DNA from 2 places in the Oscillibacter sp. KLE 1745 genome. Region 1 is predicted to be linked to the other one. Evidence: riboswitches for the same ligand, from Rfam matches in the RefSeq annotation. Region 1 holds a riboswitch; the other holds the start of a gene.
What was found. A riboswitch is a leader RNA that binds a small molecule or an ion and turns the genes downstream of it on or off. The one in region 1 is predicted to bind thiamine pyrophosphate.
Positions count from the first base shown of each region.

Region 2: another riboswitch for thiamine pyrophosphate. It lies ahead of thiW (energy coupling factor transporter S component ThiW); the one in region 1 lies ahead of tenA (thiaminase II).

Region 1 is NZ_KI271762.1:4,324-7,727, reverse strand. Features, by position in the region: gene HMPREF1546_RS15065 (ROK family protein) at 1-282, shown strand, start outside; gene HMPREF1546_RS15060 (carbohydrate kinase) at 439-1,371, shown strand; TPP riboswitch at 1,435-1,541, shown strand; gene tenA (thiaminase II) at 1,655-2,314, shown strand; gene HMPREF1546_RS15050 (ABC transporter ATP-binding protein) at 2,317-3,072, shown strand; gene HMPREF1546_RS15045 (ABC transporter permease) at 3,069-3,404, shown strand, end outside.
Region 2 is NZ_KI271741.1:57,913-61,316, reverse strand. Features, by position in the region: gene HMPREF1546_RS11890 (HAD family phosphatase) at 1-9, shown strand, start outside; gene thiM (hydroxyethylthiazole kinase) at 70-864, opposite strand; gene thiW (energy coupling factor transporter S component ThiW) at 889-1,404, opposite strand; TPP riboswitch at 1,713-1,815, opposite strand; TPP riboswitch at 1,926-2,033, shown strand; gene thiE (thiamine phosphate synthase) at 2,092-2,733, shown strand; gene HMPREF1546_RS11870 (HAD family phosphatase) at 2,730-3,368, shown strand.

The DNA.
Region 1 (3,404 bases):
CGGGTGTTCCGGGAGACCGTGGACTTTCTGGCTGCAGGGATCGCCAGCGCCCTGAATCTGCTGAACAGCGAACTGGTGTTGCTGGGCGGCGACGGACTCTGCTGGACCGACCGGCACGTAGCGGATCTGGAATCCGCCATTGCCCGCCTGCGCCCAGCGGATGGGGGCGGCAGAGTCCTGGTGAGAAAGCCGCGCTTCCTGGGGGAGGGAGCGCTTCTGGGGGCGGCCTGCGGCGGGATCGCCCGGATCTTCTCGGGGGAGCTACCTCTTCAAAACGGGTGATTTCCCGGGGCGGCTTGCCGCAATATCGGAAATCCCACAAAAAGTACATTTTTCTCCTATAAAAACATCAGCTAAACGATTGACATTGAACGCTGGAAATGGTTTAATAATCGATGCGAATGATTGCAAAACCACCTCAGACAAGGAGGACCACTGGTGGACCTTTACAGCGTTGGCGAGATGCTAGTTGACTTTTTGCCGGGCAGTGAGCCCGGAAGCTATATTCGAAACGCCGGGGGCGCCCCTGCAAATGTGGCCATCGCCGCCGCCCGGAACGGGTTGGAGGCGGCCATGTGCTGCTCTGTGGGGGATGACGACTTCGGGCGGTACCTGCTGGGCACCCTCCGGGAAAACAGGGTGCGCTGTATCCGGCGGGAGCCCTGCCGGGAGGCGGTCACCACCATGGCGTTTGTCTCTCTGACGGAGGAAGGGGAGCGGAGCTTCACCTTTGTCCGCAAGCCTGGGGCGGATATGTTCCTTCGGGAGGAGGACGTACGGGAGGCGGACATCCGGGACACGGTGATCGTCCACGCCGGGTCGTGTTCTCTCTCCGCCTCCCCGGCGGCAGAGGCCACGGCCAAGGCCCTGCACCTGGGTCGGGAGATGGGCAGGCTGGTGAGCTTTGATGTGAATTACCGGGACATGATGTGGAACGGCAGTCAGGAGGCCTGCGCCGCAAAGGTGCGGGAGATCCTGCCGGACGTGGATCTGCTGAAGATCTCGGAGGAGGAGGCCGATATGCTGGGGGGCGAGGCGGAGCTGCCCGCCCTTATGGAGCGGTACGGATTGACGCTGGTGGTGCTGACCCTGGGCGGTCAGGGTGCCAGAGGATATTTCCGGGGGCGGCGCCTCGCTGTCCCGGGTCGGCGGGCCTACTGCGCGGATGCAACCGGCGCCGGAGACGCCTTCTGGGGCGGAATGCTGTCTCAGATGCGATTCCGGGGTGTCACCCAGGCGGAGCAGCTGACGGAGCCGCTGGTGCAGGAGGCGCTGGAGTACGGCAACGTCAGCGGATGGCTCTGTGTTCAGGGCAGAGGGGCGATCCCCTCCCTGCCCACCCGGCAGGAGATCGAGCGGCATCTGGTGTAAATGCGGGATTTTTACCGAAAACCGGGAAAAATTTATTGACAAAAAGAAGACGGGCTTTTACAATAAAACGTGCAAGGGAGCTTCCGCGAGGAGGCTGAGATGAGGGGCCGGTCCCTCGACCTGACCTGATGTGGGTAATGCCAACGTAGGGACGCAGCACAAGCTATTCGTGCGGAGTCTCTTCCGCACGGAAGAGATAGGATTGGAGCGAAGGCGGGGTGTCCCAAAGGGGACCCCGCCTTTTTGCATGGGGCGGACCGGCCATTGGATAGGAGGAATACGAATGAGAACGACACAGCGGCTGTACGAGGCCGCCCATCCCATCTGGGAGCAGTGCCATGACCATCCCTTTGTCCGGGGGATTGGAGACGGCAGCCTGGACCTGGAGAAGTTCCGGTGGTTCCTGCTGCAGGACTATCTGTACCTGTTCGACTACGCCCGGGTGTTCGCCTACGGTGTAGTGAAGGCCCGGGACCCCGGCCTGATGCGGACCTTCTCCGCCAATGTGGACGCGATTCTGGGCGGGGAGATGAAGGTCCACCGGGCCTACATGGCTCGGTTGGGCATCACGGAGGAGCAGGTGTTTTCTGTCCAGCCGGCCCTCTCCAATTTGTCCTATACCCACTACATGCTCTCCTGTGCCGCCGCGGGCGGGCCGGCGGAGATCATCGCCGCCATCCTCTCCTGCTCCTGGAGCTATGCGGAGATCGGCACGCGCTTGGCGGCCATCCCCGGCGCGGCGGACCACCCCTTCTACGGCGAGTGGATCCGCAGCTACGCGGGGGAGGACTACCAGAAAACCAACGACGCACTGGTGGAGCTGATGGACACCCTGGCGGAGAGCTGCACGGAGGCGGAATACCAGCGGCTGGAGGAGATCTTCGTCAACTGCAGCCGGTATGAGCTGGGCTTCTGGGAGATGGCCTGGACGCTGGAGCGATGACCATGCTGGAATTTCAGAACGTCTCCTATCAGTACCCCAGCGAGGACTTCGATATCATCGACCACCTGAGCTTTGCCGTGGAACCCGGCTCCTTCCACTGCATCATCGGCATCAGCGGCTGCGGAAAGAGCACCATCTTCCGCATGACCAACGGACTGCTAAAGCCCAAGGCGGGGACCATTCTGGTGGAGGGGAAGTCCATTGTGGGACGCAAGCACTACTGCGGCTATATGCCCCAGAAGGACCTGCTGTTCCCCTGGCGAACCGTGGGAGAAAATGTGGCGCTGCCCTTGGAGATCCAGGGGGAGCTGACCCGTGCGGAGCGCCGGGACCGGGCGGAGGCGGCGCTGGCCGACGTGGGACTTGCCGGCTGCGGCAGCAAGATGCCAGACGAGCTCTCTGGCGGGATGCGGCAGCGGGCGGCCTTTGCCCGCACCATGCTGACGGGCTGCGACCTGCTGCTGCTGGACGAGCCCTTCTCCGCCCTGGACTTCCTCACCCGGATCTCCATGCAGGAGTGGCTGCTGGACCAGTGGCAGCGGCACAAGAGGACCATCCTCTTCATCACCCACGACGTGGAGGAGGCGCTGTTCCTCTCCTCCAGCGTGCTGGTGGTGGAGCGCACCCCCATCCGGGAGCTGGCGGAGATTCCGGTCCCCGCGTCCTTCCCGCGGGACCGCTCCTGCCTCAAACTGCCGGAGATGGTGGAGCTGAAGGAGCATCTCATCGACCTTCTGCGAAAGCAGGTGACCCCATGAAAAAGACCTGTAAAGCAAATCTACCTGCCATGATTTTTCTCTTCGCCCTGTTGATTCTCTGGCAGGCGGGGGCCATGGGATTAGACGCGGCCTATATCCTGCCGTCTCCCACCCAGATCCTGGCGAAGCTGTGGGAGCTGCGGGATGTCCTCTTCACCGTTCATCTGCCCGCCACCATGCTGGTGACGGCCATCGGCCTGGGGATCTCTCTGGTGCTGGGCCTGGCCCTGGCGGTGGTGATGGACGAGAGCGACCTGGTCCGCAAGATGATCTATCCCATCGTGGTGGTGTCCCAGACCATTCCCACCACCGCCATCGCACCGCTCTTTGTG
Region 2 (3,404 bases), on a different contig from region 1:
CTGGAGTGATCGCCTGCCTCGCAAAACAGAAGGCCCGTCCGGTCCGTCAGGACCGGGCGGGCTTCTTTGTCAGAGAGTCAGGATCTCCGCCTCGCGGGCGGCGTCAGATGCCGTCAGCGTATTGGCGGCGTCCAGCAGCGCCGTGCGGAAACTGCCGCTGCCCCGGTCTGCGGCCAGGTGCTCCGCCCGGCGGGCGCAGATCTTCCAGAAGGCGGAGGCCAGGGCAGCCGCCGCGGCGGCGTCCGGCTCCACGGCGGCGAACACACCGCACAGCACCGACAGCATACAGCCCGTGCCGGTGACGAGAGACATCCGGCCGCTGCCGCCGGTGACGCACCAGACCCGCGCCCCATCGGTGATGAGATCCTCCGGACCGGAGAGCAGCACCGCCGTTCCGCGGCGCCGGGCCAGGTCCATGGCGGTGTCCCTCCGGGCTTCCCGGCTGGCGGGCAGCGGGCTGTCCACCCCTTGTTCCTGCCCATCCGACCCCAGCAGGGCCCGGGCCTCCCCCAGATTCACTCGCAGGATGGACGGGGTGAACAGGTCCAGCAGCGCCCGGACCTGTCCCAGCCGCCAGGGACTTGCGCCCACCCCTACCGGGTCCAGCACCACCGGATGACGGGCGGAGACGGCGCAGATCCGGCAGGCCCGGAATTTCTCCGCATCCGGGGTGCCGGTGTTCAGCACCGTGGCGTCGCTGACGGCGGAGATGGCTTCCATCTCTTCCGGTGCCTGGGCCATCATGGGGCTGGCGCCAACGGCCAGGGCCAGATTGGCGCAGTCGTTGGCGGTGACGATATTGCTGACGCAGTGGATCAGGGGCCGCTGGCGGCGGACTTTGTCCAGACGGGTGAAATCAAGCATGGAAGGACCCTTTCTCAGTTGGGATCAATGCTCCAATGCGGCCCGCATGGATTTGAGGGCGCCGCTCTTCTGGAGGGTGAATACCAGGATGCCGGCCAGAATGGAGCCGCCCACGGTGGAGACCAGGAAGGGCACCACATAGGCGTAAAAGGCGATGGAGCCGGCCACTACGCCCATAAAGGCCACCGCCACAGGATAGGACAGCAGGCCGCCGATGATGCCGGTGCCGAACACCTCGCCCGCTAGGGTCGCGGGCAGATTCCTGGTCTTCCAGTAGACCAGGCCGCACAGCAGGGCGCCGCACATGCTGCCTGGGAAGGCCAGGAGGCTGCCTAAGCCGAAGATGTTGCGCAGCAGGCTGGCCAGGAAGGCCACGGCCACGCCGTAGCCCGGGCCCAGGAACACAGCGCAGATGACATTCACCATGTGCTGCACTGGCGCGCACTGGCTGCCGAATACGGGAAACTGAAGCATACTGCCCACCACGGCCACGGCGCACAGCACGCCTGCCAGGGCCAGCTTCTTGGAATTGGTTTTCATAGAGATCGCTCCTTTGATCCATCAGAATTTGCAGGGAGAAAACAGCGTGCGAAACAGCGTTTTCCCCTTGCCATGCAAGGTCGGCAGGCGGGCATCCGCCTGCTGTGGAAAATCGGTCGAGGCTTTCTGGCCTCCTCTCACGCCGGAACACGGCTTCCCATCGCTGCTTTGCCGGCCCGGGCCCAGGGCGCTCCCCCTCAGCCCGCTCCCGGTGGTCCCCGGGGTGCCGGATGTTGTTTTCGCCGATGCACATCCCTTCCGTCTCAAAGTAAAAAACAGCGGGCGCCTGAGAGGGTGCCCGCCGTGCCGGATGCTCATACATAACTTCCTACGGTGGCATTACCCACATCAGGTAAAGGGTCGAAGCGGTCCGCTTCCTCTCAGCCCGTGAGGGCTCCCCTGTTTTTGTCGCATTTATTATGACACCGCCCGCGGGAATTTGTCAAGCAGTATCTTGTGTAAAGATTTGCCCAGCAGGCGGTTTTGCTTGCATTTCCCGGGAAAAAGGCGTATGATGAGAGGCGAGAAAATGGGGAGCCCGCTGGCGCGGGCTGAGAGGAGGCCAGCCAGGTCTTGACCCTTTACCTGATGTGGATCATGCCAACGTAGGGAAATCATGAGGCGCACAGCCGCGGACGACCGCTCTTGGTATGTCCGCGGTTTTTTTGACAGAGAGGATGGAGTGATATGAAGATCGACCCCAAGCGGCTGCGGCTGTATGCCGTGACGGACCGGGCCTGGACTCATGACGCGGAGGGCCTGCTCCGTCAGGTGGCGGCAGCCGTCGACGGCGGGGCGGGCATCGTCCAGCTGCGGGAAAAGCACATGGGACAGGCGGATTTCCTGGCGGAGGCGGAGCGGTTCGTGGCCCTGTGCCGGGAAAAGGGCGCTGTCAGCATCATCAACGACAATGTGGAGATCGCCGCCCAGACCGGGGCGGACGGCGTTCATGTGGGCCAGGAGGATCTGGAGGCGGGCCGGGCTAGGGAGCTGCTGGGGCCGGACAAGCTGATCGGCGTTTCCGCCCACTCCGTGGAAGAGGCCCTGGCCGCCCAGGCGGCGGGGGCGGACTACCTGGGCGTGGGCGCGGCTTTCGTCACCGGCACCAAGACGGACGCCAAGCCCATCTCCCGGGAGACCATCCGGGCCATCACAGCGGCGGTGGACATCCCGGTGGTGGCCATCGGCGGCATCAGCCATGACAATATTCTGGAGTTGAAGAACTGCGGTCTGGACGGCGTGGCGGTGGTCTCCGCCCTGTTCGCGCAAGCCGACGTGAAGGCGGCGGCGGAGGAGCTGCTGCGGCTCTCGGAGGAGATCGCCCGATGAACATCCGGGGCGCCATCTTTGACCTGGACGGGACCCTGACGGACTCCATGTACATCTGGCAGAAGGCCCCGGTGGATCTGGTGCGCCGGTACGGCGGTGACCCGCCGGAGGATCTGGCCCGGGACCTGAAGGAGATGGGCCGCCGGGAGGCGGCGGAGTACCTGCGAAGCCGCTTCTCCCTCTCCACCACGCCGGAGGAGCTGATGGACACCCTCAACGATCTGGTGACGGAGGAGTACCGGTCCCGGGTGCCCATGAAGCCCGGGGCGGCCCGGCTGCTGGCCCGGCTGGCGGATTCCGGCATCTCCTGCTGCATCGCCACCGCCAGCGAGGCGTTCCAGGCCCGCTCCGCCATGGAACGGCTGGGACTGTGGCCGCACTTCCGCTTCGCCGTCAGCTGTGTCCAGTACGGCGGCAAGACCCGGCCGGACATCTATCTGGAGGCCGCCCGCCGTCTGGGGACCGCTCCGGCGGAGACGGTGGTGTTTGAGGATGCCCTTCACGCTGCCAGGACCGCCCACGAGGCAGGCTTCCGGGTCTGCGGCGTCTGGGACGCCTCTGCCGAAGAGGATCAGGCCGCGCTGAAAGCCCTGGCGGATTGGTACGTGCGGGACCTGGGCGACTGGGTCCCGTAAGAGACGGGGAACCGCGGCCAGCGGGCCGCTTCCAGC